2 regions of the Serratia sp. D1N4 genome follow, and region 2 is predicted to be linked to the other one. Evidence: predicted binding sites of a transcription regulator. Region 2 holds the regulator's gene; the other holds the start of a gene.
What was found. The regulator PurR, encoded in region 2, represses purine synthesis genes. The targets are predictions, from matches to a motif close to CANGCAAACGTTTGCNTG.

Region 1: a site for PurR is predicted at 8,943-8,960, ahead of purT (formate-dependent phosphoribosylglycinamide formyltransferase). Genes of this name have one in related genera too.

Annotation. Positions count from the first base shown of each region.
Region 1 is NZ_CM137274.1:2,271,522-2,288,028, reverse strand. It holds gene ftnA (non-heme ferritin) at 1-515, opposite strand, end outside; gene ACX1CU_RS09870 (DNA polymerase III subunit theta) at 856-1,086, shown strand; gene pip (prolyl aminopeptidase) at 1,121-2,074, opposite strand; gene ACX1CU_RS09860 (TraR/DksA C4-type zinc finger protein) at 2,185-2,622, opposite strand; gene exoX (exodeoxyribonuclease X) at 3,026-3,694, shown strand; gene ACX1CU_RS09850 (S9 family peptidase) at 3,728-5,761, opposite strand; gene ACX1CU_RS09845 (tellurite resistance TerB family protein) at 5,833-6,486, opposite strand; gene yqfB (N(4)-acetylcytidine aminohydrolase) at 6,639-6,947, opposite strand; gene ACX1CU_RS09835 (YebG family protein) at 6,987-7,316, opposite strand; gene dbpA (ATP-dependent RNA helicase DbpA) at 7,402-8,784, opposite strand; gene purT (formate-dependent phosphoribosylglycinamide formyltransferase) at 9,002-10,150, shown strand; gene ACX1CU_RS09820 (YoaH family protein) at 10,218-10,460, opposite strand; gene ACX1CU_RS09815 (glycosyltransferase) at 10,524-11,531, opposite strand; gene pabB (aminodeoxychorismate synthase component 1) at 11,956-13,329, shown strand; gene ACX1CU_RS09805 (CoA pyrophosphatase) at 13,326-13,904, shown strand; gene sdaA (L-serine ammonia-lyase) at 14,416-15,780, shown strand; gene ACX1CU_RS09795 (EAL domain-containing protein) at 16,149-16,507, shown strand, end outside.
Region 2 is NZ_CM137274.1:2,802,798-2,819,304, reverse strand. It holds gene ACX1CU_RS12360 (L,D-transpeptidase family protein) at 97-1,110, shown strand; gene ACX1CU_RS12355 (major outer membrane lipoprotein) at 1,274-1,510, opposite strand; gene pykF (pyruvate kinase PykF) at 1,819-3,231, opposite strand; gene ACX1CU_RS12345 (cupin domain-containing protein) at 3,698-4,003, opposite strand; tRNA gene ACX1CU_RS12340 (tRNA-Val) at 4,115-4,191, opposite strand; tRNA gene ACX1CU_RS12335 (tRNA-Val) at 4,212-4,288, opposite strand; gene ACX1CU_RS12330 (MATE family efflux transporter) at 4,480-5,856, opposite strand; gene ACX1CU_RS12325 (riboflavin synthase subunit alpha) at 6,096-6,746, shown strand; gene cfa (cyclopropane fatty acyl phospholipid synthase) at 6,816-7,967, opposite strand; gene punC (purine nucleoside transporter PunC) at 8,307-9,524, opposite strand; gene punR (DNA-binding transcriptional activator PunR) at 9,639-10,565, shown strand; gene purR (HTH-type transcriptional repressor PurR) at 10,546-11,571, opposite strand; gene cydH (cytochrome bd-I oxidase subunit CydH) at 11,894-11,983, shown strand; gene sodB (superoxide dismutase [Fe]) at 12,043-12,621, opposite strand; gene ACX1CU_RS12290 (C40 family peptidase) at 12,831-13,637, opposite strand; gene ACX1CU_RS12285 (Grx4 family monothiol glutaredoxin) at 14,045-14,389, shown strand; gene rnt (ribonuclease T) at 14,460-15,140, opposite strand; gene gloA (lactoylglutathione lyase) at 15,210-15,617, opposite strand; gene nemA (N-ethylmaleimide reductase) at 15,791-16,507, opposite strand, start outside.

The sequences.
Region 1 (16,507 bases), 530 kb from region 2:
GCCTGGCCGTTGCCGCCTGCGGAGGCTGGACCCATTTTCTTCAAATCTTTATCCACGAAGAACAGTGCCTTACCGCTGTTGCCCACCAGCGCCAACTTATCCAGCACGGATTTGAACAGTTTTTCTTCTTCGTGCTGCTCAGCAACATACCACTGTAGGAAGTGGAAAGTAGAGTAATCGCGGGTGGTCATTGCTACATGCGCCAACTCATTGATTTCACGAGTAATCAGCTGCTCATGCTCATAAGTTTGTTGGAAAACGTCAGCCAGCGATTCAAATTCTACCGGTGGTGCCGCAATACTGCCTAACAAAGGTAATGCGCCAGTGTCGCTCAGGTAATCAAACAGACGTTGCATGTGCTGCATCTCTTCCTGAGAATGCTCTTTCAGGAACCCGGCTGCGCCCTCAAAGCCTTTATCACTACACCAGGCGCTCATCTGCAGGTACAGATTTGCAGAATATAATTCCAGATTAAGTTGTTCATTCAGCTTTTTTATCATTTCTTGCGCTAGCATGATGATTCCTTTTATTTTTCGAGAAGATAAAATTGATTCGCCTGCATTATGCCCTGATTAAAACAAAATAAAAACCCTTGATTAACGCCCCTTTCACTATGAATTTTATTTATTTTTTCATGATGTTAAATAACCCTTCAGAGTAGTGGGTAATATGGTGAGAATACCCCCTTAATTTTATATTCCCTTGTAAGGAGAATGGTTACTATTTGATAAAAAATAATATCTTCCATACTGCTGAAAATAAAATAGCGATTTATGCCTGCTTCAGGCTTGCCAAGTGACCAAGGGTGAATTACCTTCTGCGCTGATTCAATGCAACAACCTGAAGGAAAATACCATGGGTTACAATCTGGCAGAGCTTTCCAAAGATGAGATGGACAAAGTGAACGTTGATCTCGCCGCCTCGGGTGTGGCGTTCAAAGAACGCTACAACATGCCGGTGATCCCTGAGATGTTAGAGCGGGAACAGCCCGCACATCTGCGGGATTACTTCCGTGAACGTGTGGCGCATTATCGTGCTGAATCGCACAAGTTCTCCCGCCTGCCGTATGAGCCTAAAGTGAAGTAGAAAAGCCCACCGATATGGCAGGCTTCCTGGTCAGCTACTTGCCAGCAAAGCGATCGGTAGCCAACATCAAGCGGTGTAGAATACCCGGTTCATCCGTTGCATGCCCAGCACCTTCGACAATATGCAGTTCTGCCTCTGGCCAGGCTTTCGCCAGATCCCAGGCATTTTGTAGCTGGCAGGCCATATCGTAGCGGCCATGGACAATGACCGCCGGGATATGGCGGATCAAGGATACGTTTTTCAGCAGTTGGTCATCACTGTCGAGAAAACCCAGATGGGTAAAGTAGTGATTTTCGATACGGGCGAAGGCCAGCGCAAAATTATCCTCACCGAAAGAAGCCGACGCACCATTCGGCAAAAGCGTGACCGTTTCACCTTCCCACACGCTCCACAGTTTAGCGGCTTCGAGCTGTACCTGGAGATCTGGCGACGTCAAACGCTGGCGATAAGCGGTGATAACGTCTTTCCGCTCTTCTTCTGACAGAATAGACAACACGCGCTCCCATTTATCGGGGAAGAAACGTGAAGCGCCATCCTGGTAATACCAACTGAGCTCCTGCTTGCGCAGCGTGAATATGCCACGCAACACCATCTCACTGACGGATTGCGGATGTGTTTGTGCATAAGCCAACGCCAGTGTGGATCCCCAAGAGCCGCCGAACACCAGCCATTGTTCCACGCCGATCATCTTCCGCAGCCGTTCGATATCTGCGACCAGATGCCAGGTGGTGTTGTTGTCCAGGCTGGCATGCGGCTTGGAACGGCCACAGCCGCGTTGATCGAACAGCAGCACCTGATAGCGCTCAGGGTCGAACAACTGTCGATGGTAGGGAGCAATCCCACCACCAGGGCCACCGTGGAGAAATACGGCAGGTTTGCCGTTTGGATTACCACTCAGTTCCCAGTAGATCCGGTGACCATCCCCGGTGTCCAGCCAACCGCTATCATAAGCTGATAATGGCGGGTACAAACCTCGTAATTGTTCCATGGCGCTTCCGTCTCTGTGAGTCATTCATTCATCAAAGCCGAAGCCGCGCATCAGGTCAACGTCAAAACAAGAAAATACTTAATTACACCAACATATTAGCGGGAATTTGCTTAAAATGACGTCGATTTACTTTTGCGCAAATGCGGTTCACGCATCTCTTGTGCCGTTTTAGCCTCAATACCCAACTCCGCCGTCGGGCGTAATAACAAGCGCCCCAAACCGATTGGTTCCCCCGTTTCCAGGCAGTAGCCGTAGTCACCATTTTCCAGCCGCGCTAATGCGGCGGTCATCTTCGGTAACAGGCGGCTTTCTCGATCCAACTGACGGAACAGCAACCGCAGATCTTCTTCACGCGCAGCTTTATCAGCCTCATCACCACTCACGTCACCGCTATCGATATCTCGCTTCAGCACGTCAATGTGCTGCCAGAGTTTTTGTTGTTCTTCCAGCAAACGCTGACGGAAAAACGCCCGCTGCTCAGCATTCATGTAATCAGATTCCGGCATCGCTAGCAGTTGCTGCTCGCTTAACAACGTCATTACAGTCATGGATATCTCCGATATGCATTTTTGTTATATTGTAACAGTTTTAGCTTATGGAATGTTAGTAATTAATAATCATTGGATTAACAACGCGTTAATGTCAGTTCACTCTTTGCTGCTTGCATATGATTGCCGTTATGGGGTTAATAGGACAGCAACCGACCCAACCATAGGTAACTGAGAGGCCATAATGAGTAAGGGAATGGATAGCAAGAAAAATGCAAAGAAGAAGCCGTTAAAAACCCCAGCAGAAAAACGTGCCGGTAAGCGTGCCAAGAAAGATCAACCCTCTGGTGAATAAGCGTACTTCCAAGCATAGTTAAACCCGCCGAGGCGGGTTTTTTGTTGTCTGAAAACACCAGTGTCACGTATCGTTATGCTAAAACAAGAGACTGTCACCGAGAAGAACATGAGCTTACGTGTAATAGATACCGAAACCTGCGGGTTGGATGGCGGCGTGGTGGAAGTGGCCTCTGTCGATGTGATCGATGGGCGTATCACCAACCCGATGAGCGACCTGATCAGCCCCGATCGACCGATTGGCCTGGATGCCATGGCCATTCACCATATCACCGAACAGATGGTTGAAGGCAAGCCACGCATCGCAGTGGCAATTGGTCGCTATCAGGGCAGTGAATATTATGTGGCGCACAATGCGGCGTTCGATCGCGGAGTATTGCCAGAAATGAATGGTGCCTGGATCTGTACCGTCAAGCTGGCGCGAACGCTCTACCCGGACATCAAATATGGCAACCAATACCTGCGCTATGCCCTGAACCTGGATGTCCAACTGCCGCAGGACACCACGCTCTACCCACATCGAGCACTGTATGACTGCTACGTGACCGCCGCACTGCTGCAACGCATTATGCGGGACTCAGGCTGGACGCCAGAGCAGATGGTGCAGATCACCGAACAACCGGTGTTGCTGAAAAAATTCAAATTCGGTAAGTATCGCGGCCAAGAGATTGAACGTGTGGCGCAGGACGATCCTGGCTATCTGCGTTGGATGCTGAAATCCATCGACGATCTCAGCCCGGATATGAAACATACGCTGAAGTATTATCTGATCGGATAACAACGCGGGCAGCTTGCACCGCCCGCGTTTTTACTACTCAGCCAGCGAAAGAATAAACGCATACTCCAACGCTATATCCTCATAGGCTTTAAAGCGGCCGGATTTACCACCGTGGCCTGCATCCATATCGGTATGCAGCAGCAGCTGATGATCGTCAGTCTTAAGTTCGCGCAGCTTCGCCACCCATTTGGCTGGTTCCCAGTATTGCACCTGTGAATCATGCAACCCGGTTGTCACCAGCATATGCGGGTAATCCTGCGCTTTCACCTGATCGTAAGGGCTGTACTGCTTGATATAGTCGTAGTAAGCCTTGTCGTTCGGGTTACCCCATTCATCATACTCACCGGTCGTCAGCGGGATCGTCTCATCCAGCATAGTAGTGACTACGTCAACAAACGGCACCTGCGCGACCACGCCATGGTACAACTGCGGTGCCTGATTGATGATAGCTCCCATCAATAGCCCCCCAGCACTGCCCCCCATGGCAAACACGCGTTGGTTATCGCCATAGCCTTGTGCCACCAGCGTTTCGGTCACGTCGATAAAGTCGTTGAAGGTATTCTGCTTTTTAAACAATTTACCGTCTTCATACCACAGCTGGCCTAGATCAGCACCGCCGCGAATGTGTGCCAGAGCGAAAACAAAACCACGATCCAGCAGGCTAAGGCGGCTAGCACTGAACGCCGGATCCATGCTGCTGCCGTACGAACCATAAGCGTAAACCAATAGCGGATTCGCGCCGTGAGCAAAACGATCGGGACGGTAAACCAGCGATACCGGTACCTCAACGCCGTCACGCGCCTTCACCCACACCCGCTCGCTGCGATAATTTTCCGCAGTGAAGTTTTTCACTTCCTGCTGCTTGAGTTGTACGCGCTCACCGCTGTCCAGATTCAATTCATACAGCGTGCTGGGGGTCGTCATTGAAGAGTAGCCATAGCGCAGCAGGGCAGTTTCTGGCTGCGGGTTGTACGCCAGCCAGGTGACATAGGTTGGATCGTCGAAGGCAATGCTCTTGTCTTCACCCGTGCGCCAATGGATTTGGCGTAACTGCGTCAGGCCAGCAATACGCTCCTCCACCACCAGCCAGTCGCGGAACAGACTGAATCCCTCCAGCATCACCTCGGCTCGTGGCGCGATCAGCGCCTGCCATTGCACCTCATCGGCTTGCTCGCTCTGGTAAAGACCAAAGTTCTTGCCGTCTTTATTAGAGCGAATGTAAAAATGCTGATGATAATGGTCGACGGCATATTCGTGATCTTTACGGCGCGGTACAAACATCTGCGGGGTGCTATCGGCATTATCCGCATCCAACAGCAGAATTTCCGATGTCGTGGTGCTGCTGAGATGGATCAGGATAAAACGCTCTGAGGTGGTTTTTTCCAGGCTGACGTAGAAGGTATCATCCTGTTCTTCATAGACCAGCACGTCTTGCTGCGGATCGCTGCCAACCACGTGTCGATAGACCTGATATGGCAGCAGCGTTTTAGCATGTTTGCGGACGTAATAGACGGTAGAGGAATCGTTCACCCACTCGAAATTGCCGGACGTGTTCTCCAGCACTTCTTCAAGCCAGCTATTATCATGCAGGTTTTTAAAACGAATATCGTACTGACGACGTGACAGGAAATCCTCCGCCACCGCCAGGCGCTGGTTGTCGGGACTTACCTCCAACCCACCCAGCGTGTAAAATTCGTGCCCTTCGGCCCGCAGATTACCATCGATCAAGGTGCTCCACTGTTCACTTGCCGCTTCTGGCTGGCGTACATAGAGCGCATATTCATTACCAGGCTCGTAACGGGTCTGATAGCGAAAACCGCGCTTAACGTATGGCACGGAATGTTCCTGCTGCGGGATACGCGCCACCATCTCCTGATACAGCGTTTCACGCAGCGCCTGCTGCGGCTTCAACTGTGCATCAGTGTAGGCATTTTCTGCCTGTAAGTAGTTCAGTACCTGGGGATCTGTGCGATCGTCATCACGCAACCAGTAATAGTCATCTATACGAGTGTCACCGTGAGTGGTGATCGGATAAGGACGTTTTTCTGCCTTAGGGGGTGTCATCATTGCTAAATCATCCGCTTACCTTGATTAAGGCAAGAGTGACACGATCCCCACCAGATTAACAAGCCGCAGGGCTACGCCAAATCGCGTTTTTTCTCGTGAACGTCACTTTCGATGCCCTGCTTGACATCAGCCGGAATTTTCAGCGATTGTGCCAAAGCATCAAGGTAGCTGCGCTCCATAAAGTGATCGACATCAATCACCATGCAGCTCAGGTAATACACTTCTAACGCTTCATCTTCATTTTTCACGCTTTGCGCGATGAGATCGGGATTCAGCGGTTGGTCGATGGCTTGCTGCACCCAACTTTGAGCCTCATCCCCCACCTGCAGTTGCTCCAGGCTATGGTCGATAGCTTGCTTTTCTTCTGCGTCAATGTGGCCGTCGCTTTTGGCGGCAAACACCAGCGCTTGTACCAGCCGTTTAGCACGCAAATCCGCTGGCGTGCTCTGCAAGCCAAACTGCGCCTCTTCCTGGTGCGTTTCTTTGACGCGCTGCTTGTATTTGTTCCACAGCACGGCGCCTAACGCGGCACTGCCACCGATAATCAACGCATTTTTACCAAACTTGCCCACCATCTTGCGGGAAGACTTGTTGGCTAATAGAACGCCTACCAGACCGCCCAGCGCGGTCGGGGCCAGTAATTTACCAATGCCTTCCGTACCGCCCATTGAGCTGGCTTTGTCACCGAGCATGGATTGAATCTGTTGCATCCAGTTATTTTTCATTGTCTACCTCTGAATAGGTGAAATTCAGGCGTGCGGGCGCGTACAGGCCAGATCGCCGATCAATCTTCAGATTAAGGGATTATTTGTCAATAAATGTATGAAAGATGCAAATCTGTGTCGCAGAGCCATTAAATACTCAGCCAGGCAAGGAATTAACGTTTACTGAAGGCAATCACAAACAGCTCATCCAGCCCTGGATAGATCTGTTTGATCACCTGTTTCAGTTCGCTCAGCGTCATATTCTCCTGCTGGGCATGCGCTTCGGTCAACGCCCCTAAACGAATCGGCGTGACCGATTGCACTTCAATAAAGCAGAAAAATACGCCATCTTCATTACGGCTCACGCGCAACACCTCACCGGGCTGGAAATGGGACTCACTGGCATCCCGAATGGTGATGGTTTTGCGCCCGGCCATAATGTCTTGCTCAAAGCGGCTGAAAAAGGTTATTTCACGGACCATTCCACTTCCTTGTTCATCATGAGGCGGTTGCATGACTGATTATGCAGCCTGCTGTTCTGACTCGGAGGTGGATTCTTCTTTCAGGATAGCGACCGGTTTTTCAGCTTTGGCTTTAGCCGGCTTTTTCACTGTTTCCTGTGGCGCTGCACCACGCAGGATCTGCGCCAACGCGTCTTTATTCTCTGCCAGGAAGAAGCTCAGCCCTTCACGCTGTTCATCTTCAAGGGTAATCGGTGCCTGTTGCAGCCACTCACCGAGGCTGTCGGCCAGATCCAGCATTTTGTCGTAGGCATCGGCATCTTTCTTGTTAGCGAAAGTCATTTTTTCCTCACCGTTTCTTACTACTACATATTTCACTTCAACAGCCATTTGCGCATTCCTCAAAGGTTAGAATACTGTAATTTCATACAGTATAATATCATATCGAGCAGGAGCGCAAGCGCTCCGCCGTTTATTATTTCAGCAGCCGCGCTTTGCAGCTTTTGCCTTTGATTTTGCCCTGCTGAAGCTGTTGCAGCGCCTTGCGTGCGCTGGCCTTGCGGATCGCCACGTAAGCATGCACCGGGAACATATCTATTTTGCCTACATCCGCTGCCGTCAGCCCGGCATCGCCGGTCAGCGCACCGAGAATATCGCCAGGGCGGATTTTCGCCTTGCGGCCGCCATCGATACACAAGGTGACCATTTCAGCCTCCAACGAGGCACTTGACGCACCGCTCAGCTCTGAAACCGGCACCCAGTTGGCGGTTATTTGCAGATACTCTTCGATCGCATGTACGCGCGCCATTTCCTGTGGCGTACACAGGCTGATGGCCAGCCCGCTCAAACCAGCACGGCCAGTACGGCCAATGCGGTGTACGTGCACTTCCGGGTCAAAGGCCAGTTCGTAGTTCACCACCAGTTCCAGATCTTTGATATCCAGACCACGGGCCGCGACGTCGGTCGCTACCAGTACGCGGCAACTGCGGTTGGCGAAACGCACTAATACCTGATCGCGATCGCGCTGTTCAAGATCGCCATGCAGCGCCAGCACGCTGATGCCGCGCGCTTCCAGCGCTTCAAACACGCTCTGGCAGTCACGCTTGGTGTTGCAGAACACCACGCAGGAAGCGGGTTGATAATGGCGGATCGCCGCCACCAGCACTGCCGGGCGTTGATCGCGCGTGGTTTCATAGAAACGCTGTTCGATGGTGGTGGGCTCATCCCCTTCATCCACTTCGACATTCAGCGGTTCACGCTGCACGCGGGCGCTGATGCGCTCAATGCCTGCCGGATAGGTAGCGGAAAACAGCAATGTCTGGCGTTGCGGCGGCGTATAGCCGATCACATCGTCGATATCATCGGCAAAGCCCATGTCCAGCATGCGATCGGCCTCATCCAGCACCAACACCTTCAAGTCGTCCAGAACTAGCGTTTTTTTACGCAGATGCTCCTGGATGCGCCCCGGTGTCCCTACCACGATATGCGGCGCATGCACCAATGAATCGAGCTGTGGCCCTACCGGTTGGCCGCCGCACAGGGTCAGGATTTTGATATTCTGGGTGAAACGTGCCAAACGGCGCAGCTCTTTGCTGACCTGATCGGCCAGCTCACGCGTCGGGCACAGGATCAGCGCCTGAGCCGCCACTTGGGCAACGTTGATTTTATCCAGCAGACCGATACCGAACGCCGCCGTCTTGCCGCTGCCGGTTTTCGCTTTGGCACGAACGTCCTGCCCTTTCAGGATAGCGGGCAGCGCTGCGGCCTGTACCGGCGTCATTTCGGCATACCCCAGTTCGTTGAGGTTGGCCAACTGTTCGGCTGGCAGCGGCAGGGAAGAAAAGGAAACTGTGCTCACGGCAATAACTCTTATAGCAAGTGGAAAGGCGGCGCGCCCGTGGGCTGGCACCGAATCAGGCGCAGATGATAACAGAGTTAGTGTGGATTCCGGATTTCAGCGGTAAAAAAACTGTTCCCAGCGGCAGGTTTCCGGGCCTTGTTATCTCACCCTCTGCACACGCAATCGTTTTCGTATATAATGCGCGCCTGTTATCAGACCGTATTGGTACGAAACTATGTTGACTATTGGAACCGCCCTACGCCCATCCGCCACCCGCGTTATGCTGCTCGGCTCAGGCGAGTTAGGCAAAGAAGTTGCCATTGAATGCCAGCGTTTAGGGCTGGAAGTGATTGCTGTCGATCGGTACAAAGACGCTCCTGCCATGCATGTGGCCCATCGCAGCCATGTGATCAATATGCTGGATGGTCAGGCGTTGAAAGCGGTAATTGAGCTGGAGCGCCCTGATTATATCGTGCCGGAAATTGAAGCCATCGCTACCAGCATGCTGGTCGAGTTGGAACAGCAAGGGCACAACGTGGTGCCCTGCGCCGAAGCTACGCGCCTGACCATGAACCGCGAAGGTATCCGCCGCCTGGCGGCAGAAACGCTGGGTTTGCCAACCTCAAGTTATCGCTTTGCCGACAGCGGAGAGGGCTTCCGTGCGGCGGTGGCCGAAATTGGCTATCCATGCATCATCAAGCCGGTAATGAGTTCGTCTGGCAAAGGGCAAAGCCTGATCCGCAGCGAGCAACAGCTTGGCAGCGCATGGGAATACGCCCAGCAAGGCGGCCGCGCCGGTGGTGGCCGGGTGATCGTGGAAGGACTAGTGAAATTTGATTTCGAGATCACTTTGCTGACCATCAATGCCGTTGATGGCATGCACTTCTGTGCCCCGATCGGCCATCGTCAGGAAGACGGCGACTACCGTGAATCCTGGCAACCGCAGCAGATGTCTGAGTTGGCATTAAGCCGTGCGCAGGCGATTGCAGAAAATGTGGTTAACGCATTGGGGGGCTTTGGTTTATTTGGCGTCGAGCTGTTTGTCTGTGGTGATGAGGTCATTTTCAGTGAAGTGTCACCGCGCCCGCACGATACCGGCATGGTTACGCTGATCTCACAGGATCTGTCCGAGTTCGCACTGCACGTACGTGCTTTCCTTGGGTTGCCAATCGGTAGCATCCGCCAGTTCGGGCCTTCGGCTTCAGCGGTGATCCTGCCGGAATTGAGCAGCGAAAACCTGCGCTTCAGTGGGTTGGATCGGGCGTTAAGCGGCCATAATCAGGTACGTTTATTCGGCAAGCCGGACATCAGCGGCAAACGCCGTCTGGGTGTAGCACTGGCCACAGCACAACACGTTGATCAGGCGGTAGAATTGGCTAAATAGGCAGCTGCCGCAGTGACAGTTCAAGGCTGATAACCTTGGGGGTTCGGCATGCCGAACCCCGGTAATCTCAATAATTCTCGTCGTCTTCAGCGTCGTCTTCCAGATACTCGGTCGGCTCTTCCTGCGGTTCTTCCTCTTCATCATCATCGAACAGGGCTGTCACCCGATCCCCTTGATGTTTTTCGCGGATTTCCTGTGCGACGCGCGCGATGGCTTCACCACTGCTCATGCCCTGCGCCATCAGATGATGGATACGTTCAGCAGCTTCCTGCTGTTCTTGATGACTCAGTGACGGCATACCTGCAAGCATGTGTTTCTCCCCAGCAAAATGGACGTGGATTATACGCCTTAAAACCGTGGAACCCTACGCCTGTTATTCTGGGGCCCGCAACGGGCAACGGCTGTTGCTCCGCCACTGCTTCAGACGATGTCGCCACAACATGACCTGCCATATCTGTTTGATACCGCGCATGTTGGCGATCATGGCTTGATCGATACCACGCCGATAGAATTCTTCAGTGATCTGCTGCTGTGCCTGTAACTCAGGTTCGCGGCGAATGCTGTGGCAGATCCCCAACGCCTCGCGAGTGATTTGCCAGTGAAATGCCGAGCAAAGCGGGATTTTCTGGCCGTAGCGCTGATTCAACGCCACCAGCATCTCCACGATCTGCATGTAATGACGCTGGTATTCAACGTTGGCCTGCCCGGTGCGGCGGCGATTGCTAATCGACCGATCGTGAACCCGCTGGCGATACAGTGGTTTACTGAGGTATTTCACCCGCTGGGCGTTAAACATCACTTCGGTAGTCCAGGGAATGTCCTGGTGATGCAGACCCGGTTCAAAATAGAGCTGATGCTGCCTGATAAAATCAAGACGGTAAACCGCCAGCCACACCACGTGAATAAAACGTCGGGATTTCAGCGCCTTTTCCAGCCATTGGCTGCCGCTGATAACCGCAGTGTCTTTCAATCGCTGCTGGGGAATGATCGGCTGCAACTCATCATTACTGGCGAAATAACGTTCGCCATTGCACTGCATCACATCTAATTGATGCCGTTCCGCCTGTGCAATCAGCGTTGAATACATTTCTGGCGCCAATAAGTCATCAGCATCAGGAAATGCGACATATTTCCCACGCGCGACGGCCAATCCGGCGTTACGCGCACTGGATACGCCTGCATTAGCTTGATCGATCACGCTAATGTGCTGATGCTGAGCGGCATAACGGTGAGCAATATCTCCTGAACCATCGGTAGAGCCATCGTTCACAATAATCACTTCAAGCTGTTGTTCCTGCTGCGCAAGCAGAGACTCCAGAAAAGGGATGAACAGTTCCCCAACATTATGCAGAGGGACAATAACACTCAGTTTTAATGACATATACGGCTCTTTGCTGGCAGAAGTAAAAGTGTTTAATTATTTTAATAAATTCAGGGTGCTGCTTTGCTGCAAGGCAATGAACTACAAGACTGACTGGGTGATTTTATTGAGTAATTTTGATATCCACAATCCATGTTCAGAATTAAATAACATATCGCCTCAGAAATATGGCAATAAAGAAATAATAACCATTCGTAATTAATAATAGAATGTTATTATATGTTCGCAAGTTTAGGTAACACTATGATCTCTATTTGCTAGCATCAAGGCTTCTTGCGTTTTTACATTTAGAAGAGGTGTAAAAGTCGCAAAAAATACTTGGCTTACTTTTCGCCTGGAGCCATGTGGGCTGCGCCCGCGCGTAGAATATGGCAGAATAACCAGCCAAAACCGCCATTCCTGTCAGCCAGGTCGATTGAAACCCATGAGTGCAACCGCCCCAAACCTTAAATCTTTGCCCTATGCCCGTGAATCACTGCTGGAGCTGTTTGCTCCATTGGCGCAGCAGCCCTGGGCTATGTTGCTACACTCCGGGTTTGCCGAGCACTCCCATAATCGCTTTGATATTCTGGTCGCCGAACCGCGTATCACTTTAACCACTCGTGGCTCAAACACCGAAGTTTGCCATGGCGCTGAGAGCAAGAGCTCATCAGAAGATCCGTTCCTGCTGTTGCAACAGCAACTGGAGGCGCTACACCTACGCCCGAGGCCGAATACGGACCTCCCCTTTCAGGGCGGTGCCTTAGGGCTGTTCGGTTACGATTTAGGGCGGCGAGTAGAAACACTGCCGCAGTGGGCTCAGGCAGATATTGCCCTGCCGGATATGGCGGTTGGTATTTATGACTGGGCGTTGATTGCCGATCATCAGCAGCAGACCTTAACGCTGCTCAGCTATGGCGATGTTGAACAGCGCTGGCGCTGGCTTAGCCAGCAACAGACCCCGTCTTGTACGCCTTTTGCCCTGACCGGCAACTGGCAGGCGAATATGACGCGCCAGCAATATGGTGAGAAATTTCGCCGTATCCAGGAATACCTACGCAGCGGTGACTGTTACCAAATCAATCTGGCACAGCGCTTTTCCGCGCCTTATCAAGGCGACAAATGGCAGGCTTTCTGCCAATTGAACGCCAGCAACCGTGCACCGTTCTCTGCTTTTCTGCGGCTGCCGCAAAATAGCGTGCTGAGCGTTTCGCCGGAGCGTTTTCTGTGGCTGGAGAATCAGCGGATCCAGACCCGGCCGATAAAAGGCACGCTGCCACGCTTGGCCGATGCGGCGGAAGATGCTGCGCAGGCAGAGAAATTGGCTAACTCAGCGAAAGATCGCGCTGAAAACCTGATGATTGTCGATCTGCTGCGCAATGATATCGGCCGCGTGGCGCAACCGGGTAGCGTGCGCGTACCCGAGCTGTTTGTGGTTGAGCCGTTCCCGGCGGTGCATCACCTGGTCAGTACCATCACCGCGGTGCTTCCCACCACCACGCCAGCCACCGAACTGCTGCGTGCCTGTTTCCCTGGCGGTTCCATCACCGGAGCCCCCAAAGTACGCGCCATGGCGATCATCGAAGAGTTGGAGCCACAGCGGCGTAATGCCTATTGCGGCAGCATTGGCTATATCAGTACCTGCGGTACCATGGATACCAACATCACTATCCGGACGCTGACCACCGAAAACGGCCGCATCTATTGTTCCGCAGGCGGTGGCATCGTTGCCGACAGCCAGGAACAGGCGGAATATCAGGAAACCTTTGATAAGGTAGGCCACATCTTGCCACAGTTGGGGGAGTTTACCGTTTCGTGAAATATCCGGACCATTCGGCGTCACTGGCCGCTTTCATCAGCCGTTTTCAATTGCAGCTGCCACAGGCCACCCAGGCCTCGCATAACGTGCGCCCGGCTGCGGTACTCATCCCGATTATCTGCCGGCCGGAACCGACCTTGCTGCTCACCCGCCGGGCTGATTCATTGCGTAAACACGCAGGCCAGGTGGCCTTCCCCGGGGGCAAAACCGATGCCGAAGATGGCTCAGCGATCGTGACAGCCTTACGTGAAGCGCAGGAAGAAGTAGCGATCCCGCCGCAGGCAGTGCACATACTGGGGCAACTGGCTCCGCTCGACAGCAACACCGGTTTTCAAGTCACGCCGATCGTTGGCCTGCTTCCGCCAGATATCGAATTCTATGCCAATGCCGACGAAGTGGCAGAGGTGTTTGAAATGCCGCTGCACGAAGCACTGACGCTATCACGCTATTACCCGCTGGATATTCACCGCAACGGCCATTCACACCGGCTCTACCTTTCCTGGTATCAAAACCAGTTTGTTTGGGGGCTAACCGCCGCCATCATCCGTCGTCTGGCGCAGCAAGTAAGCATTTAAGACCGCCAACTTCTGTGACTAATTTCACAATTTAGTGTTTATCTCTTACAGTTTTCACCTGTAAAGCGATCGCTATCACTTCATGGCCATTTTTTTTCAACTACTGTTCACCGCATCAGTCTTTTAAAAAAACCGTAAATACTCTCTTATGCCTTATGAAATACCTGTAAAATACCAACACCCGGAATAAACCACTAATACCATAGGGTTTAAACCCAGGAGCAACGCCACAGTCAGTTGCTGTAAAAAAGCTACCTGAGCCTAATGCCGGTCAGTTAAGCGCAAAACCGCATAATCATGCGCAATTGCTAAAGGAGTCGCCCCCTCTCCCCGTGGGAGAGGGCCGGGGTGAGGGGCTTGTAGTGCGATGATCATCCCCTCACCCTAACCCTCTCCCCAAGGGAGAGGGAATTGGTTAGCCTTAACTGACAAGCATTAGCCCCGAGCCTGATTTCCTGCACAGCTTAAACTGCCGCAGCCATAACAATATGCCTCTTTAAGGAGTTCTAGCGTGATTAGCGTTTTCGACATGTTTAAGATCGGCATCGGCCCGTCCAGCTCTCATACGGTTGGACCGATGAAAGCCGGCAAACAGTTTGTCGACGATCTGGTAAACGAAGGCCTGATGCCTTCAGTCACGCGTGTTGCCGTTGATGTATACGGCTCACTCTCATTGACCGGTAAAGGTCACCATACCGACATTGCCATCATCCTCGGCCTGGCGGGTAATGTGCCAGCGACGGTCGATATTGACAGTATTCCCGGTTTTATTCGTGACGTTGAACAGCGCCAACGCCTGATGCTGGCCAGCGGCCTGCATGAAGTCGATTTCCCGCGCGACGGCGGCATGGTATTCCGCAGTGATAATCTGCCGCTGCACGAAAACGGTATGCAGATCCATGCCTTCGCCGCAGACCAACAGATTTACAGCAAGACCTATTATTCCCTCGGCGGTGGTTTTATCGTTGACGAAGAGCACTTCGGTAAAGCCGACAGCAGCGAGGTCAGCGTGCCTTATCCGTTCCGTTCGGCCAGTGAAATGCTCGAACATTGCCACACCACCGGCCTTTCTCTGTCTGGTCTGGTGATGCAGAACGAACTGGCGCTGCACAGCAAGCAGGAGATCGAAAGCTACTTTGGCAACGTCTGGCAAACCATGCGTGCCTGTATCGATCGTGGTTTGAATACCGAAGGAGTGCTGCCAGGGCCACTGCGCGTGCCGCGTCGTGCTTCGGCATTGCGCCGTATGCTGGTCTCTTCAGACAAACTGTCCAACGATCCAATGAACGTGATCGATTGGGTGAACATGTTTGCGCTGGCGGTTAACGAGGAAAACGCCGCCGGTGGCCGAGTGGTCACGGCTCCTACCAACGGTGCCTGTGGTATCGTGCCCGCCGTGCTGGCCTACTACGATCACTTTATCGAATCCGTCAGCCCGGACATTTACATCCGCTATTTTATGTCCACCGGTGCCATCGGGACGCTGTATAAAATGAATGCGTCCATCTCTGGTGCCGAAGTGGGTTGCCAAGGGGAAGTGGGCGTTGCCTGTTCTATGGCCGCCGCGGGCCTGGCCGAACTGTTGGGTGGCAGCCCGGAACAGGTGTGCATCGCCGCAGAGATCGGCATGGAGCATAACCTGGGCCTGACCTGCGATCCGGTTGCTGGCCAAGTTCAGGTGCCGTGCATTGAGCGCAATGCCATCGCTGCCGTGAAAGCCATCAACTCGGCACGCATGGCGCTGCGCCGCACCAGTGAGCCCCGCGTTTCACTGGATAAAGTGATCGAAACCATGTACGAAACCGGCAAAGACATGAACGCTAAATACCGTGAAACCTCTCGTGGTGGTTTGGCAATCAAAGTCCAGTGTGATTAATTCAACCGCCCCGCCTTCCCGGCGGGTTCAGACTACTGACAAAACCCGTTATTAGGGGGAGCGTGCCGAAGGGGTCGTAGCGGCGTAAGCCGCCGGAGTGCCCCTCGGTGCGCTAGACCCGGGTATCTCGGGTTCACAAGCCACTTTGTCATCAACCTCGCCCCGCCTTCCCGGCAGGGGTTTTCTTGGTGCCAAATAAACCCTTTCCTGCCTTTCATTCTTCCCTCGGTTAACCCACTGACCTGCGCTTTATTGCAGATACGTGAAACTATTTGCTGAGCTACCATTAAGTTTCTACGGCGACAGACTAGAATTACCTCTTATTACAGCGTTAAGGCGTAGAGTGGCACTGAACAAGGATTTACCCGATGTTGATGACCCAGCTTGCCGCATCGAAATACCGCTATTACCGTTGGCTGCTGGCCTGTGCGGTTGGGTTGGTTATTTTTTTGATTTCAATGTATATCCGTTATTATCAGGAAATTCGCATCACTGAACAGAACCGGCAGGTTTTAACCACCCAAATCATCACCAAACTGAATAGGCTACTGCTACCGGCACAACAGCAGGCCGAACGCACCATGCCGCTGGTTGGGCAACCCTGTGAGCCGATAATGCCGACGCTGCGTTTTCGGGCAGCTCAGAATCAGGCCCTGCGCTCGCTGCTTTTGGTTCAGAACGGTGATATTTATTGTTCAAGCCTGTTTGGCCCACGTAATTATGTGTT
Region 2 (16,507 bases):
ACAAGCGCCAGATAGTCTTGTGATTGAACTGTATACCCAAAGCTTTTGGTGCAGTGGCATCAAGCTTGAAGGGTGTGATTAAGAATAGGGATGAGAATGAAACGTACGTTGACTTTAATAGGCATACTGTTTGCCACCGCGCTGACGGGCATCCAAACCGCCAGTGCGAATGAATACCCATTGCCGCCACCGGGTAGCCGCCTGATTGGCGAAAACATCATTTACAATGTGCCGAACGATGGGCGCTCGCTCGAGGCCATTGCTGCTGATTACAAGATTGGCCTGTTGGGGATGCTAGAGGCTAACCCAGGCACCGACCCTTATCTGCCAACGCCGGGCTCCGCATTGACGATCCCGACGCAGATGTTGTTGCCCGATACCCCGCGCGAAGGGATTGTGGTTAACCTGGCAGAATTGCGTTTGTATTATTATCCGAAAGGCGAGGATAAGGTCATCGTCTATCCGATCGGTATTGGTCAGACAGGGATGAATACTCCGCTGCAGGTGACGTCGATTAGCCAGAAGATCCCGAACCCAACCTGGACGCCAACCGCCAATATCCGCAAACGCTACGCGGCTCAGGGTGAAATACTTCCAGCGGTGATCCCGGCCGGGCCAGAGAATCCGATGGGGCAGTTTGCCCTGCGCCTATCGATGGGGCATGGGCAATATCTGATCCATGGCACCAATGCCAACTTTGGCATTGGCATGCGCGTCAGCTCTGGCTGCATTCGTTTACGCCCAACGGATATCGAAGCGTTGTTTAATATGATCCCTCAAGGTATGCGGGTGCAGATCGTCAATGAGCCGGTGAAGGTTTCCGTTGAACCTGACGGTAAACGCTATGTGGAAGTGCACCAGCCGTTGTCGAGAGTGGCCAGTGACGATCCACAGACCATGCCCATTTCGCTTTCTAAAAACCAGAAAGCCTTTGCGAGCGATCAACTGACGGATAGGGCCGTGTTCGACAGCGCGGTTGTACGGCGCTCTGGCATGCCTGTGCTGGTGAGTGTAGGTCAGGAGCCTGCTGAGGTTTCATTGACGCCAGTGGAGCCTCAGAGCGCAAATAACGCGGCTCCAACAGGGGCTCCGATCAGTTCAGTCAATTAAGTCGGTTTTAGAGAATAGTGAGGTCCAGCATGCTGGGCCTCTTTTTTTGCCCATACAACAGGCATAAAGAGAGTTAGCGAGATGAAAAGGGAGGTTCCGAGTGGGAATTGCAGGCAAAAAAAACGGCGCACAATGTGCACCGTTTTTAATTACCGAAGCTAACTTACTTTTTGTAAGCTTGTGCTTGGTTGTCCAGACGCTGGTTAGCGCGCGCTGCGTCGTCTTTAGCTGCTTGAACGTCAGAACGGATTGCGTTCACGTCGTTGCTCAGCTGATCAACTTTAGCGTTCAGAGTCTGAACGTCAGAAGACAGTTGATCGATTTTAGCATTGCTAGAGCAACCAGCCAGCATAGTAGAAGCCAGGATTACCGCGCCCAGTACCAGTTTAGTACGATTCATTATAACACCCTCTAGATTGAGTTAATCTCCATGTAGCGTTACAAGTATTACACAAACTTTTTTCGAAAGAGAATAATTTTTTTGTATTAGGGCCCTTTATTTTGATCGTTCGCTCAAACTTGCATCTTGTTTTGCAAAATAGTTAAAAAAACGAGGGAAAACAGCCCCATTCCAACGGACTACTCTTAATTGAAATTAGCTAAATAATGAGCAGTTAGCGATTGCGTTTTTAGAAAACAGTTGGCGAAGGATAAAAAAACGCCGCAAAGCGGCGTTTTAGTCAGAGCACTTATTGTCACGTATATTAATTACAGTACGTGAACCGAAGCCGTATTGGTGGTGCCACTCGGTACCAAAGCACCGGAAACCATCACCACGACGTCGCCTTTCTGTGCCAGTCCACTGGCCAGTGCCGCTTCTTTACCGATGCGATAGAAATCATCGGTAGAGGCGATTTCTTTCACCATCTGGGTCACGACGCCCTTGCTCAGGATCAACTGGCGTGCGGTGATTTCATTGGTGGTCAGCGCCAGAATGACGGCGTTAGGGAAGTATTTGCGCACTGATTTGGCCGACTTACCACCGCTGGTTGCCACCACGATCAACGGCGCATCCAGCTTTTCGGCGGTTTCGACAGCACCACGGCAGACGGCTTCGGTAATGCGCAGCTTGCGGCTGTCGTTCAGGGTGTCGATACGGCTTGGCATCACGCGGTCGGTACGTTCGCAGATGGTCGCCATGATGGTCACGGCTTCCAGCGGATATTTGCCCTTGGCGCTTTCGCCGGACAGCATCACGGCATCGGTACCATCCAGAATGGCGTTGGCTACGTCACCGGCTTCAGCACGGGTAGGGCGCGGGTTTTTGATCATCGAATCGAGCATCTGGGTGGCGGTGATCACCACTTTGCGTGCACGGTTACATTTTTCGATCATCATCTTCTGCGCGAAGATCACTTCCTCAACCGGGATCTCAACACCCAAGTCACCACGAGCAACCATGATGCCGTCAGAAGCCTCGAGGATTTCGTCGAAGTTATTCAGGCCTTCCTGGTTTTCAATTTTGGAGATGATCTGGATGTTTTCGCCGCCGTGCGCTTTCAGGTGTTCACGGATTTCCAGCACGTCGGAGCGTTTACGGATGAACGAAGCCGCAACGAAGTCCACGCCTTGCTCGCAGCCGAAGATCAGGTCGAGTTTGTCTTTTTCCGCCAGTGCTGGCAGTTGGATGGAAACGCCTGGCAGATTAACGCCTTTGTTTTCACCCAGATCGCCGTTGTTCAGCACTTTACAGACCACTTCTTTATCAGTAACGGCGGTGACTTGCATCCCGATCAAACCATCATCCACCAGCACGGTATTGCCCACTTTCAGATCGGCCGTGAAACCAGGGTAGGTCACTGCGACACGTTCTTTATTGCCAATGACGCTTTGGTCGGTGGTAAAGGTGAAAGTCTGGCCAGCCACCAGAGCGGCGTCAGTTCCTCCTTCCAATTTCATGGTGCGGATTTCCGGGCCTTTGGTATCCAGCAGGATACCGGCGGTTTTACCGGTTTTCGCCAGTACGGCGCGCAGGTTCTTGATGCGGTTGCCATGTTCTTCGTAATCGCCATGGGAAAAGTTAAGGCGCATTACGTTCATACCTGCGCTCAGCAGGTTGGTCAGCATTTCTTCCGATTCGGTTTTTGGGCCGATGGTACAAACAATTTTGGTCTTTTTCATGACGATTTTTTCTACAAGTTGTGATGGATGATAAAACGAACGATACCGGCGGCCGAGCCATCGGTAAGGGATTTGAAGCGTGCCTGGTAGTGCAAAACATAGTTAAGAATAGGTGACCACAGTAAAAATGATGTGGAAAAATTCAGCCGCTGCTGAGGCGCGGGTATGCTGCGCATAATGATGGGATGAGAAATTGTCGTTATTGCGTTTTCGCAGATCAAGGGCTGAAACCATTCAACTGAAAGACGTTGCGCATTATAAGGGCTCTGTGATGGGAAACAAAACAAAAAACCGATGCGTATGGCAGGTTTAGTCAAAACAGGGGCAAATGTGGCGCAAATGCAAATCAGCAGTAGCGGTTTGTTGCGCAAATAACCTTACTGTGAACAATTTGACGAGCGCCAGAAGGGAAACTGATTGGTAAATCACAACCTTATAGAGATTACTGCTCACAAACTCGCGTCATTCAAGCGTGCTGTGGAATTTCCAGCAGGCTACCCGCAACCAGGCAAAAGCAGCCAAATGGGGTTGCGGCAGGGATCAGCAGCGTTTCCCCAGCAAGAATGGTGTGAATATCATTACCGACGGTAAATTCAAATTCACCAGCAATGATACGGATTTGCTGTGGGTACGGCCGCTTTTGCAATTGGCCAAAGGCACCGGCAGTAAATTTCACTTCCGTTGCTGGCGTTTGATCACTCATTCGCCCTTCACGGCGGGCAAGACCATTGTCGAGACACTCGAACGGCGTCTCAGCTTTAAATATCAACATGAGAAAAGCTGCCTTTAACCGGTATTGTGTTCATGATACCCGATGCAGTATCGCTGTAATACCGTTGCTGATGATGAAATTTGGCTAGAAAGGGAGATACCTGAAAAGAAGTGGTGCGTCCGAATGGACTCGAACCATCGACCCCCACCATGTCAAGGTGGTGCTCTAACCAACTGAGCTACGGACGCACTGAGTTGCTACAGGAATTTGGTGCGTCCGAATGGACTCGAACCATCGACCCCCACCATGTCAAGGTGGTGCTCTAACCAACTGAGCTACGGACGCATCTTTTCCTGTCTGTCATGGCTGACAGCGGGGACGAATATTAACGAGCTACCCGCTTGCTGGCAAGGGGAAAAGCACAATTTTATTCGGTATTTCACGCGATTGCTGAGCTTATGCACAGCGAGGCGGTTTTTTCTGCAAAGATTGATGGGGAACTCGCCGGTCTGCATAACACAGACCGGCAAATAGCCTTAACGGGTGGAACGTTGCAGGATCAACGCAGCGGGTTGCCGCTGTAGCCAGCGCATGCGCCATGCCATCATGATGGCGGCAAAGGTCAGGCCGATGATAAAGCCAATCCAGAAACCGCTTGGCCCCATTGCTGGAACAACATAGTCCGTCAGCGCCAGCAGATAGCCACTGGGCAGCCCCAGGATCCAATAGGCGACAAAGGTGATGTAGAAAATCGAGCGGGTATCTTTGTAGCCACGCAGGATACCGCTGCCGATCACCTGCACGGAGTCGGAGATCTGGTAAATAGCCGCCAGCAGCATCAGGTGTGACGCCATGGCTACCACCGCCGGGCTGTCGTTGTACAGCAGGGCGATATGCTCCCTGAAAACCGTGGTGAACAGCGCGGTACAGCACGCCATGGCAATACCAACGCCAATCGCTGAGTAAGCCGCGACCCGAGCGCCTTCCACCGACCGTTCACCCAAACGGTGGCCAACGCGGATGGTAGCACCAACGCCGAGCGACAGCGGCAGTACAAACATCAGCGCGCTGAAGTTCAGGGCAATCTGGTGCCCGGCAACCGAGACAATCCCCAGTGGTGACACCAACAGCGCCACGACCGCAAACAGCGTCACTTCAAAAAACAGGGCCAGCGCGACCGGCATGCCAAGGCCGATCAGGCGCTTCAGGGTTTGCCAATCTGGCCCGCGACGCTGGCCAACTGCCAATTTGATATCACGCTGCGACGATGCGCGTTTGGCATACCAGCGCATCAGCAGGAACATGATCCAATACACGCTACCGGTGGCGACGCCGCAACCGACACCGCCCAGCTCAGGCATGCCGAATTTGCCGTAGATGAAAATGTAGTTAATGGGAATATTGACCAGCAGACCGATAAAGCCGATCACCATGCCGGGCTTGGTTTTTGAAAGCCCTTCACACTGGTTACGCACCACCTGGAAGAACAGATAGCCGGGAGCTCCCCACATAATGGCATGTAGGTAACCAACGGCTTTATCCGCCAACTGTGGATCGATGCCGTGCATCATATCGATGACCAATTTACTGTTGTAGATGGCGACGATAATCAGCACCGAAACCCCTGACGCCAGCCAGAAGCCCTGGCGCACCTGATGGGCAATGCGATCGCGGCGGCCTGCGCCGTTCAGTTGGGCAATCACCGGAGTCAGGGCCAACAGCAGGCCGTGACCAAACAGAATGGCCGGGAGCCAGATCGATGTGCCAACGGCCACGGCGGCCATATCGGTAGCGCTGTAGGCACCGGCCATAATGGTATCGACCACGCCCATGGCAGTTTGCGATATTTGCGCGATGATTACCGGGATCGCCAGGGCCAACAAACTACGCGCTTCAATGAAGTACTTCTGCACGCATACACCTTTTTATTATTTATGATGAAGAGAGGGTTACCATCAGCGGGCAACAATTAAAAAATAGCGGAATTTTGTCGAAAAGATTGTACCTTCTCGGCGTACTTAAGCAAATCTTGTGACAAAATAGTTATTAAATGCGCAAGCGCAGTTTTTTTGCCGTCGTGAATTTGGTTTTCTGCTTTAACTGGGGCAAACTGCGCGTAGCGCTTTGAACACATTCAGAAGAAGAGGCCTACATGTTTACCGGTATTGTGCAAGGCACCGCTAGGTTGGTTGCCGTCGATGAAAAACCCAATTTTCGTACTCATATTGTTGAAATGCCCAGTGAACTGCTGCCGGGGTTGGCGCTGGGTGCATCGGTCGCCCATAACGGTTGCTGCCTGACGGTAACCGAGATTAAAGGCAACCAGGTCAGTTTTGATCTGATCAAAGAAACCCTGCGTTTGACCAATCTTGGTGAGTTGAAGCAGGGTGATGTGGTCAATATCGAGAGAGCCGCCAAGTTCAATGATGAAATTGGCGGGCACCTGATGTCCGGCCATATTATTTGCACCGCTGAAGTTGCCAAAATTTACACCTCAGAAAATAACCGCCAGATCTGGCTGCGCATGCCGAGTGCCGATCTGATGAAATATGTGCTGCATAAAGGGTTCATTGGCATCGACGGCATTAGCCTCACCATTGGTGAAGTGATAAACAACCGTTTCTGTGTGCATCTGATCCCGGAAACGCTTGAACGCACCACCTTGGGCAAACGGCGTCTGGGGGATAAAGTGAATATCGAGATTGACCCACAGACTCAGGCGGTAGTCGATACTGTTGAGCGCGTGCTGGCCAGCCGCGAAGCCGCGATTGAAGCGGCAAATGCGTTATTGCCAAAAGATTGAATTATTATCTGTATCAAAAACAACCCCGGTGATGTCGGGGTTGTTTGTCTGTGAGCCCGTGTGTTGTTCTTAGCGCGGAACACGCAGTCCGCCTTCGATGCCTTTTGGGCTGAATACCACCTGCCACAGTTGAATGTCACGGGCGCGAAACGCACCGGCGCAGGCGTTCAGATAATAGCTGAACATACGCTCGAAGCGTTCGGAATAGTTCACCGTCAACTGTGGCCATGCCCGTTGAAAGCGTTCATACCAGGCCATCAGGGTGCGATCATAATCGCTGCCGATATTGTGCCAATCCTCCATCACAAAACGCCCTTCACTGGCTTGGGCGATATGTTTCATCGAGGGCAGACAACCATTCGGAAAGATATATTTGTTGATCCACGGATCAACACTCATATCTGTCTGATTTGAGCCGATGGTGTGCAGCAGGAAAATCCCATCGGGTTTTAAATTACGTTCAACCACCTTGAAATAGGTCCGGTAATTTTTCGGGCCGACGTGTTCGAACATGCCGACAGAGACAATGCGGTCAAACTGCTGGTGAAGATCGCGGTAATCCTTCAGCAAAATCTCCACATCCAGGCCTGCACAGCGATCTTGAGCCAGCTTTTGCTGTTCCGCTGAAATGGTCACGCCAACCACGGAAACCCCGTAATGCCTGGCCGCATAGGCCGAAAGCCCACCCCAGCCACAGCCGATATCCAGCAAGCGCATACCGGGTTGCAGATGCAGCTTTTCGCAAATCATACGCAGTTTGGCTTCTTGCGCGTCTTCCAGCGTGGTGGCTTCTTTCCAGTAGCCGCAGGAATATTGCATATAAGGATCAAGCATCAGGGTGAACAGGTCGTTACCCAGATCGTAATGTTCTTTGCCGACAATCCAGGCACGTTTCTTGGATTGCAGATTGCCCAGGCGGGCAGCAGCAATGCGCAGAGTATCTTTCAGTTTGCGGGGGAGTTTTTTCTCAAGACCGGCGGCGACAACGCGCTGAAAAAAAACGTCCAGCCGTTCACACTCCCACCAACCATCCATATAGCTTTCGCCCAATCCCAAAGAGCCTTCCTGCAAGACGCGTTTAAAGAAATTGGGATTTTTAATCTGAATATCGAAAGGGCGTGAACCGTTGATCTCAATACCGGCCATGCCGAGCATTTCATGCGCGATACGGTACCATTGGTTATCTTGAATGCTCAGATCTTCTATACACGATGAACTCATAGCTTCTCCATCACCTTCTTCTGACTTATGACCCACAAGAAAATAGCGTAGACAATTTCTAATGAGGCATATGTTTACCTACGGTAAAATTTCGCCGTGGTGTCTGATATCCGACTATGAACAGAGGAAATTTAAGAGACTCCCTGCGCAAAAGGCGCGGAAAAATGATTCCTTAAATAAAGTGTGACGCCATTCGCGTACACAATAGTTACTGCGATAAAAGTTCTATATAGATGTTATTTTGAAAGGTGGCTTCGAGTATAGGCTTGCCGAGGCGCATACTCAACAGTAAATCGCGCTCGGCTGGAATTTTCATTAAGTGACTATTTATAAAGACAATTATGACATGGAGTCAGCATGTTCTTGGCGGGTTACCTGCCCATCAACTTCTCCCTTCCCACGCTGAATCATGTACCCTAAGGCGGCCAAAACCACTGTAGCGACCATCACGGTAACCGTTGCTAGCAGCGGTTGGGTGATGAATGCCGAAACCAACATACTGGCGATAAAACACAACCCTAATTGCAAGGTATTCTGCAAGGCTGCGGCTTTACCGCTGTTATCAGGGAACGGCATCAGCGCATTTGTCACCAGAATCGGATAACTGGCACCGTTAACCAAAGCCATAAAGCAGAATGGGATCAATAGGCTAGTTAAGGTCGGTTGGCTTAACGTGGCGACCAGATACAACGCCACCATGCTGACTCCATAAGCTACCAGTAGCCACGGTAACAAGGTTTTGCCTGAAATGCGGTTCAATGCTGTACGACAACCGTAGCCGCCGAGTAAAAAGGCCAACGTCTGTGGTACATAGCTCAGGCCAATATCATTCGGGCTGTATCCCATATTGCCGAGAATAAACGGCGAACCGGTCAGCCAGGCAAAGAAGCTGGCTGAACAGGCGGCAAAGATCATCACGTTGCCGCTGAAAACCGGAGACTTCAGGATTTGCAGGAAGCTGAGGCCGGGCTTTTTATCGGCAGAGGGCACGATTCTGGCCGTCTCTTTCAGCAGCAAAGTGGGTACGAACAACAAGACAGCGATACCCAGCAACACCGCAAAGATCGCTCGCCAGCCCATATGGTTCAGCAGCCAGGCACCGACCAACGGGGCCAGTGCCGGAGAAAGCGCAACCAATGGCATGATAGTGGCGAAAATGCGGTTAACTTTGCCATCGCGATAGCGATCCACCACGATGGCCTGCCAGGTTACAGCGGCAGAACAAACCCCAATCGCCTGGATGAAACGCAATGACCACAGTTGCACGGCATTTTGCACCCACAGCATCCCCAGGCAGCCGAGAGCAAACAACGCCAGGCCAAACAGCAGTACCGGTTTGCGGCCCAGCTTATCGGAAAGCGGCCCCCACACCAGTTGGGCAAAGGCGAAGCCAGCCAGAAAGATACTCAGGCTGGCGCTGATGGCACCGGCGGAGATTTGCAAATCCTGTTGCATGGCACCAAAGGCGGGCAGATACATGTCGGTGGCCAGATAGCCCAGCATACTCAGGCCAGCGAGATAAAACATAAATCCAAAATTTTGCATGGTATTTCTCATTAACATTTTCTTATTGCAGGTTTTTTAGCGCCGGCCAGTGTATCCGGCTGGATCTCTGCTTGTGAAACGGTAATATTTGCTAGGTGCTGTTAAAAAAATTGAAGGCAAAACAAGATGTGGTCTGAATATTCACTCGATGTCGTTGATGCGGTAGCGCGCACCGGCAGTTTCAGTGCGGCAGCACAGGAGCTGCACCGTGTGCCGTCTGCGGTAAGCTATACCGTGCGGCAACTGGAGCAATGGCTGGCAGTGCCGCTGTTTGAACGCCGCCATCGTGATGTTGAACTGACGCCTGCCGGTGTGCTGTTTGTAAAAGAAGCGCGTACTGTTATCAAAAAAATGCTTGATACGCGTCGTCAATGTCAGCAGGTGGCCAATGGTTGGCGCGGGCAGCTAAAAATCGCGGTGGACATCATTGTTAAGCCGCAGCGCAGCCGCCAACTGGTCCTGGATTTTTATCGCCACTTCCCCGATGTGGAACTGGTGGTGCAACCGGAAGTGTTCAACGGCGTGTGGGACGCGCTGGTGGATGGCCGGGCCGAGATGGCGATCGGTGCCACGCGTGCGGTGCCGGTGGGCGGTGGCTTTGCCTTTCGCGATATGGGTTTTATGAACTGGTTGTGTGTCGTTAGCGCGTCACATCCGCTGGCCAGCCTGACCGGTTTGCTGCGCAACGATCAGCTGCGGCCATATCCCTCTCTGTTGCTGGAGGATACGTCGCGCAACTTGCCTAAGCGAGTGACTTGGTCATTGGATAATCAGCGGCGGCTTACCGTACCCGACTGGGTTTCCGCTGTAGATTGCCTGCGCAGCGGGTTGTGTGTTGGCATGGTGCCAGCGCATCGCGTACTGCCATTGGTGCAAAGCGGTGAACTGGTGGCATTGCAATTGCAGGAGCCGTTTCCCGCCAGTGCCTGCTGCCTGACCTGGCAGCAGAACGCACAGTCACCGGCGATGGCCTGGCTACTGGAGTATCTAGGAGATAGTGAAACGCTCAACCAGGAGTGGTTGAGCGAAGAGATTAGCGGCGATAATCGATAAATGGGCCATCGGCCACGGAACGGCGTTCGATCAGTTTTGGATGTACTTCAATCACCTGGGATTCTTCACGCTTGCTGATAATGCGATCCAGCAGCATGGTGAAAGCCATTTCCCCCAGGCGTTCTTTCGGCTGGTGGATGGTGGTTAGCGCCGGGGTGAAATAGCGCGCATTACGCACGTTATCGTAACCGATCACCGAAATATCCTGCGGGACGCGCAGCCCCAGTTCGTCGGCGGCACAGATCGCCCCCATTGCCATAATATCGCCCCCGCAAAATACCGCAGTAGGGCGCTGTTTCTGCGACAGGATCTGGTGCATGGCCTTGTAACCCGAATCGGGTTCAAAATCCCCTTGGACGATCCACTCTTCTCGCACCTCAACATTGGCCTCTTGCAGCGCCTTCAGGAAACCACGATGGCGGCCGCCGCCGGTGTTGCGTGATAACTGCCCAGGGATCGCCCCGATATCACGGTGGCCACGCTCCAGCAGATAGCGGCCAGCCAGATAGCCGCCTTCAAAGGCGTTATCGATAATGGTATCGGTAAAATCACCGCGTGCAGCACCCCAATCCATCACCACCATGGGGATATTGCGATAATCCTCCAGCATGCCCAGTAACTCATCCGGGTATTCCGAGCACATTACCAGCAGGCCATCAACACGCTTTTGCGCCAGCATCGCCAGGTAGGCACGCTGTTTGTCGAGGTTATTGTGCGAGTTACAAAGGATCAGGGTATAGCCTTTGCTATAGCAGCTGTTCTCTACCGCCTCGATCACTTCAGCAAAGTAGGGCGCTTCACTTGAGGTCGCCAGCAAACCGATCGATTTGGTATGGTTAACCTTCAGGCTACGTGCGACCGCGCTCGGGGAGTAGTGCAGTTCTTTGATCGCAGCCCGAACGGCCTCTTTTGTTTCTTCGGCGACGAAACGCGTCTTATTGATGACGTGCGAAACGGTGGTGGTGGAAACGCCAGCGCGTTTGGCGACATCTTTAATCGTTGCCATGTAAAGAATGACTCCTGAACCCACATGTTATGGCATGTAAGTATGATGTTAATCGTTTGCCTGCGTAGATCTCTCCCCAGAGAAGCGGAAGCTGAGTTTTTAGTGCTGAGTTCGTAAGCCGCTTAAACAGGAGGGGCATTTTGCCGGTACGCAGTTGTGAACTGCGGATTTTGTCCCAAATTGACGCAAAGTGGAAGATCTATTCGGCATTATAACTTGGGAAATGATAACAAGATTTTAGTCACGAACTGTGTGAAAATGATTTGACGCATTAATCGTGTGGATTTTATGCTTAGTGAAGCCAATCTGATAGGGAGTCGTTATGGATACCAATTTGAAGATGTCATTGATTACCACCGCTTGTGCTTTAGCAATGATTATTGTTTTCGGTTTTATCGCCGCATTGAACTGATTCATACCAAGAAATAATAAAGGCGCAGCATGCTGCGCCTTGCTATCAACCTCCAGCGATTACGCCAGATTCTTTTCCACGAACGCCCAGTTCACCAATGCCCAGAAGTTCTCCAGGTATTTCGGACGCGCATTGCGGTAGTCGATGTAATAGGCATGTTCCCACACGTCAACGGTCAGCAGCGGTTTGTCTTCACCGGTCAGCGGGGTTGCCGCGTTTGAGGTGCTAACGATCGCCAGCGTACCATCCGCCTTTTTCACCAGCCAGGTCCAACCCGCGCCGAAGTTTTTCACGGCGGCATCGGTGAATTGCTCTTTAAAAGCAGCAAAAGAACCGAAGGATTTGGTGATCGCAGCGGCTACTGCGCCCGTTGGCTCGCCGCCACCCTGTGGTGACAGGCAATGCCAGTAGAAGGTGTGGTTCCACACCTGTGCTGCGTTGTTAAACACGCCGCCGGTAGACGTTTTGACAATCTCTTCCAGGGTTTTGCCTTCGAACTCGCTGCCTTTCACCAGGTTGTTCAGGTTAACCACGTAGGTGTTATGGTGCTTACCATAGTGGTATTCCAGGGTTTCTGCAGAAATGTGCGGTTCGAGAGCGTTTTTTTCATACGGTAATGCAGGTAATTCAAACGACATTGCTTTCTCCTTTTTATATACAGCACTATTATTCCGACAACCTCCAACCCGGTGGTTGAAGGAGGAAAACAGAATTGTTGTGTGTTTTTTATGGACAATAATCTTAACAACTTTCCGGGTGAAAAAAAGGTTTAAAGCATGTTAAGCGGCTGATTGATTAAAGCATCGGCAGGAAAGGGCGGCTGAGGCTATGTCTCAGCCGCAATAAATCAACGGATAGTTTTTGGCGTGACGACACGGCGTGCGCCGATGTAGTGGTTCTGCCAGTAGTCATTATCTAACTGGCTGACGCGGATTTCTTCGCCAGTACGCGGGGACTGGATAAACTTGCCGTTACCAAGATAAACGCCAACGTGATCGGCAGTACCACGGTTATTGATGCGAAAGAACACCAGATCGCCGGTTTCCAACTCGCTTTTCTTGATCGGCGCGGCATCACGCAGGTGATACATTTCATTGGCGGTACGTGGCATTTTGATTTTCACCACGTCTTTATAGGCGTAATAAATCAGGCCGCTGCAGTCAAACCCGGTGTGTGGTGAAGAACCGCCCCATTGGTAAGGCTTGCCCATCTGGCTCATGAGTTTGGCCATGGCCGTTTGTTTGGCATGCTGATAACGTTTTTTGTGCGCAGGGCTGAGTTTCAGTGGTTTTTCATTCTTGGCCAGTTTCGCGGTAGCCATATTCGGCTCACGATGGCGACCATAGCCTTTCTTGTAACCCTTTTTCGGCGGAGTGACTTTGACGCTGGCAGTGCGGGTAGATTTACTCTTTGATTTAACCTGTGTGGTTTTCTTCCCTGCCTGTGACTTTATTTTCGCTGTTTTCTGAGTCGCAACGGCTTTTCCTTTTTTGCTGGCCTTATCCGCTTTCTTTTTCTTGCGATCGTCAGGCCGGGCCTCATTAACGTGCCCCTTACGTTGCTCGGCAGAAACATGTGCCTTTGGCGCAGCGTGCGCCAGATTGAAGAACAGCTGTGAGAACAACAGCATGAAAAGCGTAATAATTAAACGCATGTCAATGTTACCAACCTTGGCCTCGAAAAAGATATCTAACGGGCTACAGTATTCCCGAAATTTGCCATATAAAACAGCGTAGAACTCATAAATAGTAATCCATATTGTGAGAAAACGTTAATGGCATTTTTTATGATGTAAAATCAATCAGTTGATGTATAAAAAAACATCAATAAACCGAGTGTGACTTATTATTCATCCAGTGCCAACCGCGAAAATATAATAGTGAAATAGTCGGATTAAAAATGTTATTCTGTGAGTATGTTTTAACCGGAATAGTGCGGTTTTTAGAGCTCGTCCGGCAACCGGAAATGTCCCTGCAAAAGATGGCGTTTTCTTGATACTGTTCCTGCCGCTACAATAGCCGGTGTGATGTTGTAGCCAAGATGTGGCTTGAGGAAGCAATAATGACGACGATTGAAAAAATTCAGCAGCAGATTTCTGCTAACCCTATTTTGCTGTACATGAAAGGTTCACCGAAATTGCCAAACTGCGGTTTCTCTGCGCAAGCCGTCCAGGCGCTTTCCGCCTGTGGTGAGCGTTTCGCTTATGTTGATATTCTGCAAAACCCGGATATCCGCGCCGAACTGCCAAAATACGCCAATTGGCCAACCTTCCCGCAGTTGTGGGTTGACGGTGAACTGGTGGGCGGTTGCGATATCATTATGGAAATGTATCAGCGCGGTGAATTGCAGCCATTACTCAAAGAGACGGCTGAGAAATACAAACAGCAGGAAGATCAGCAGCCTTAATGGCGAAAGGTTTTACTGAAAAAACTCGGGCGGCATCTGTTACAGATGCCGCCCGAGTTGTTTATGACGCTTAGTCAGCGTTGTTGCTGCTGAGCGGCCAACCACCAAGACGTTTCCAACGATTCACCAGTTCACAAAACAGCAGAGCCGTTTGTTCGGTATCGTACAGGGCGGAATGTGCCTGGCTGCTGTCGAATGGCATACCGGCGGCGATACAGGCCTTGGCCAACACGGTCTGGCCCAGTACTAACCCGCTTAACGCGGCGGTATCGAAGGTAGCAAACGGATGGAATGGATTGCGTTTCAGGCTGGCTCGCTCAGCGGCCGCCATCAGGAAGCTGTGATCAAAGTTGGCATTGTGAGCTACGATAATCGCTCGGTTACATCCTTGATCTTTAATACCTTTGCGCACGGCCTTGAAAATGGCGTGTAGCGCATCATGTTCACTCACCGCACCGCGCAGCGGGTTATGCGGGTCAATACCGTTGAAGGCTAGCGCTTCGGGTTGCAGATTAGCCCCTTCAAAGGGTTCAACGTGAAAATGCAGGGTTTCATCCTGCTGTAACCAGCCGTTGCCATCCATTTTCAGCGTGACAGCGGCAATTTCCAGCAGCGCATCGGTCTTGGCATTAAAGCCTGCGGTTTCTACATCAATAACAACGGGATAAAACCCACGAAAACGGCCACTCAGGGCGTTAAGATCACTTTTTTCGGCCATCAGTTTCTTATCTTCATCGAATACAGCGGGCATTATGACAAATTTCTTGCCTTGATGCAGCGGAGATAAAAGAAGGGCGCTGAAATGCGCCCTGGGGAAACGTCAGTTGCCGAGACCTTGGCCAGCATGTTTGTTCTCGATCAGTTCGATTTTGTAGCCATCGGGATCTTCAACGAAAGCGATAATCGAGGTGCCGCCTTTGACCGGGCCCGCTTCACGGGTTACGTTGCCGCCAGCATGGCGAATGTTGTCGCAGGTAGCTGCCACATTATCAACGCCCAGTGCCAGGTGGCCAAATGCGGAACCCATCTCGTAGCTGTCAACGCCCCAGTTGTAGGTGAGTTCAATCACAGAACCTTCGCTTTCATCGGTATAGCCAACGAACGCCAACGAGTATTTGTACTCGGTGTTCTCGCTGGTGCGCAACAGGCGCATGCCTAATACCTTGGTATAGAAATCGATGGAACGCTGTAGGTCACCGACACGGATCATGGTATGGAGTAGGCGCATAATTTCCTCTGATTGGATGTGCCGCAGCGAGCGGCAGGTAGATTGAAGCGAACATCAGTATAGCTTTGTCATCTAAGGCAATTCAACGCGTCTGGTGCACAAGTGGCTTACGTGACGCTGTCACTAATAAATTCAGCCGGCTTTTGGCCGGCTGGGGATCAAATAAAAGTTACTTACAGAGTAGGATAATCGGTATAACCCGCTGCGCCGCCACCGTAGAAGGTGTCAGCATGCGGTTCATTCAGCGGCGCTTTCTGCTTGAAGCGTTCTAACAGATCCGGGTTAGCGATATAGCTGCGGCCAAAGGCAACGGCATCAATAAAGCCTTTTTCGATCAGTTCTTCGGCTTTTTCGGCAGTGTAGGCACCCGCGCCCACGATTACCCCGCTGAAATGCGCGCGAATAGCGTCACGGAACGCGGCTGAATAAGGCTTGCCACCGGCCCAATCGGGCTCAGAGATGTGCAGATAGGCGATGCCACGTTTATTCAGCTCTTCGATCAGATATAGCGCTGCTGCTTCCTGGTCTTCCCCGTTGTCCAGGCCATTGAATGGGCCAAGCGGTGAAATACGGATACCAACACGATCTGCCCCAATTTCGGCGATGCTGGCATCAACCACTTCCAACGTCAGGCGAGTACGATTCTCAATACTGCCACCATACAGATCGGTACGCTGGTTAGAGGCCGGAGACATGAACTGGTGCAGCAGGTAACCATGTGCTGCATGTAATTCAATGTAGTCGAAACCCGCTTCACGGGAATTGGCAGCCGCCTGGCGGAAATCGTTGACGATCCCGGCGATTTCTGAAGTTTCCAGTGCGCGCGGAGTGGAGGTTGGCACACGTACCCAGGCACCGGTTTCATCGCGGACCGTGGTGCGGGTTTCGGC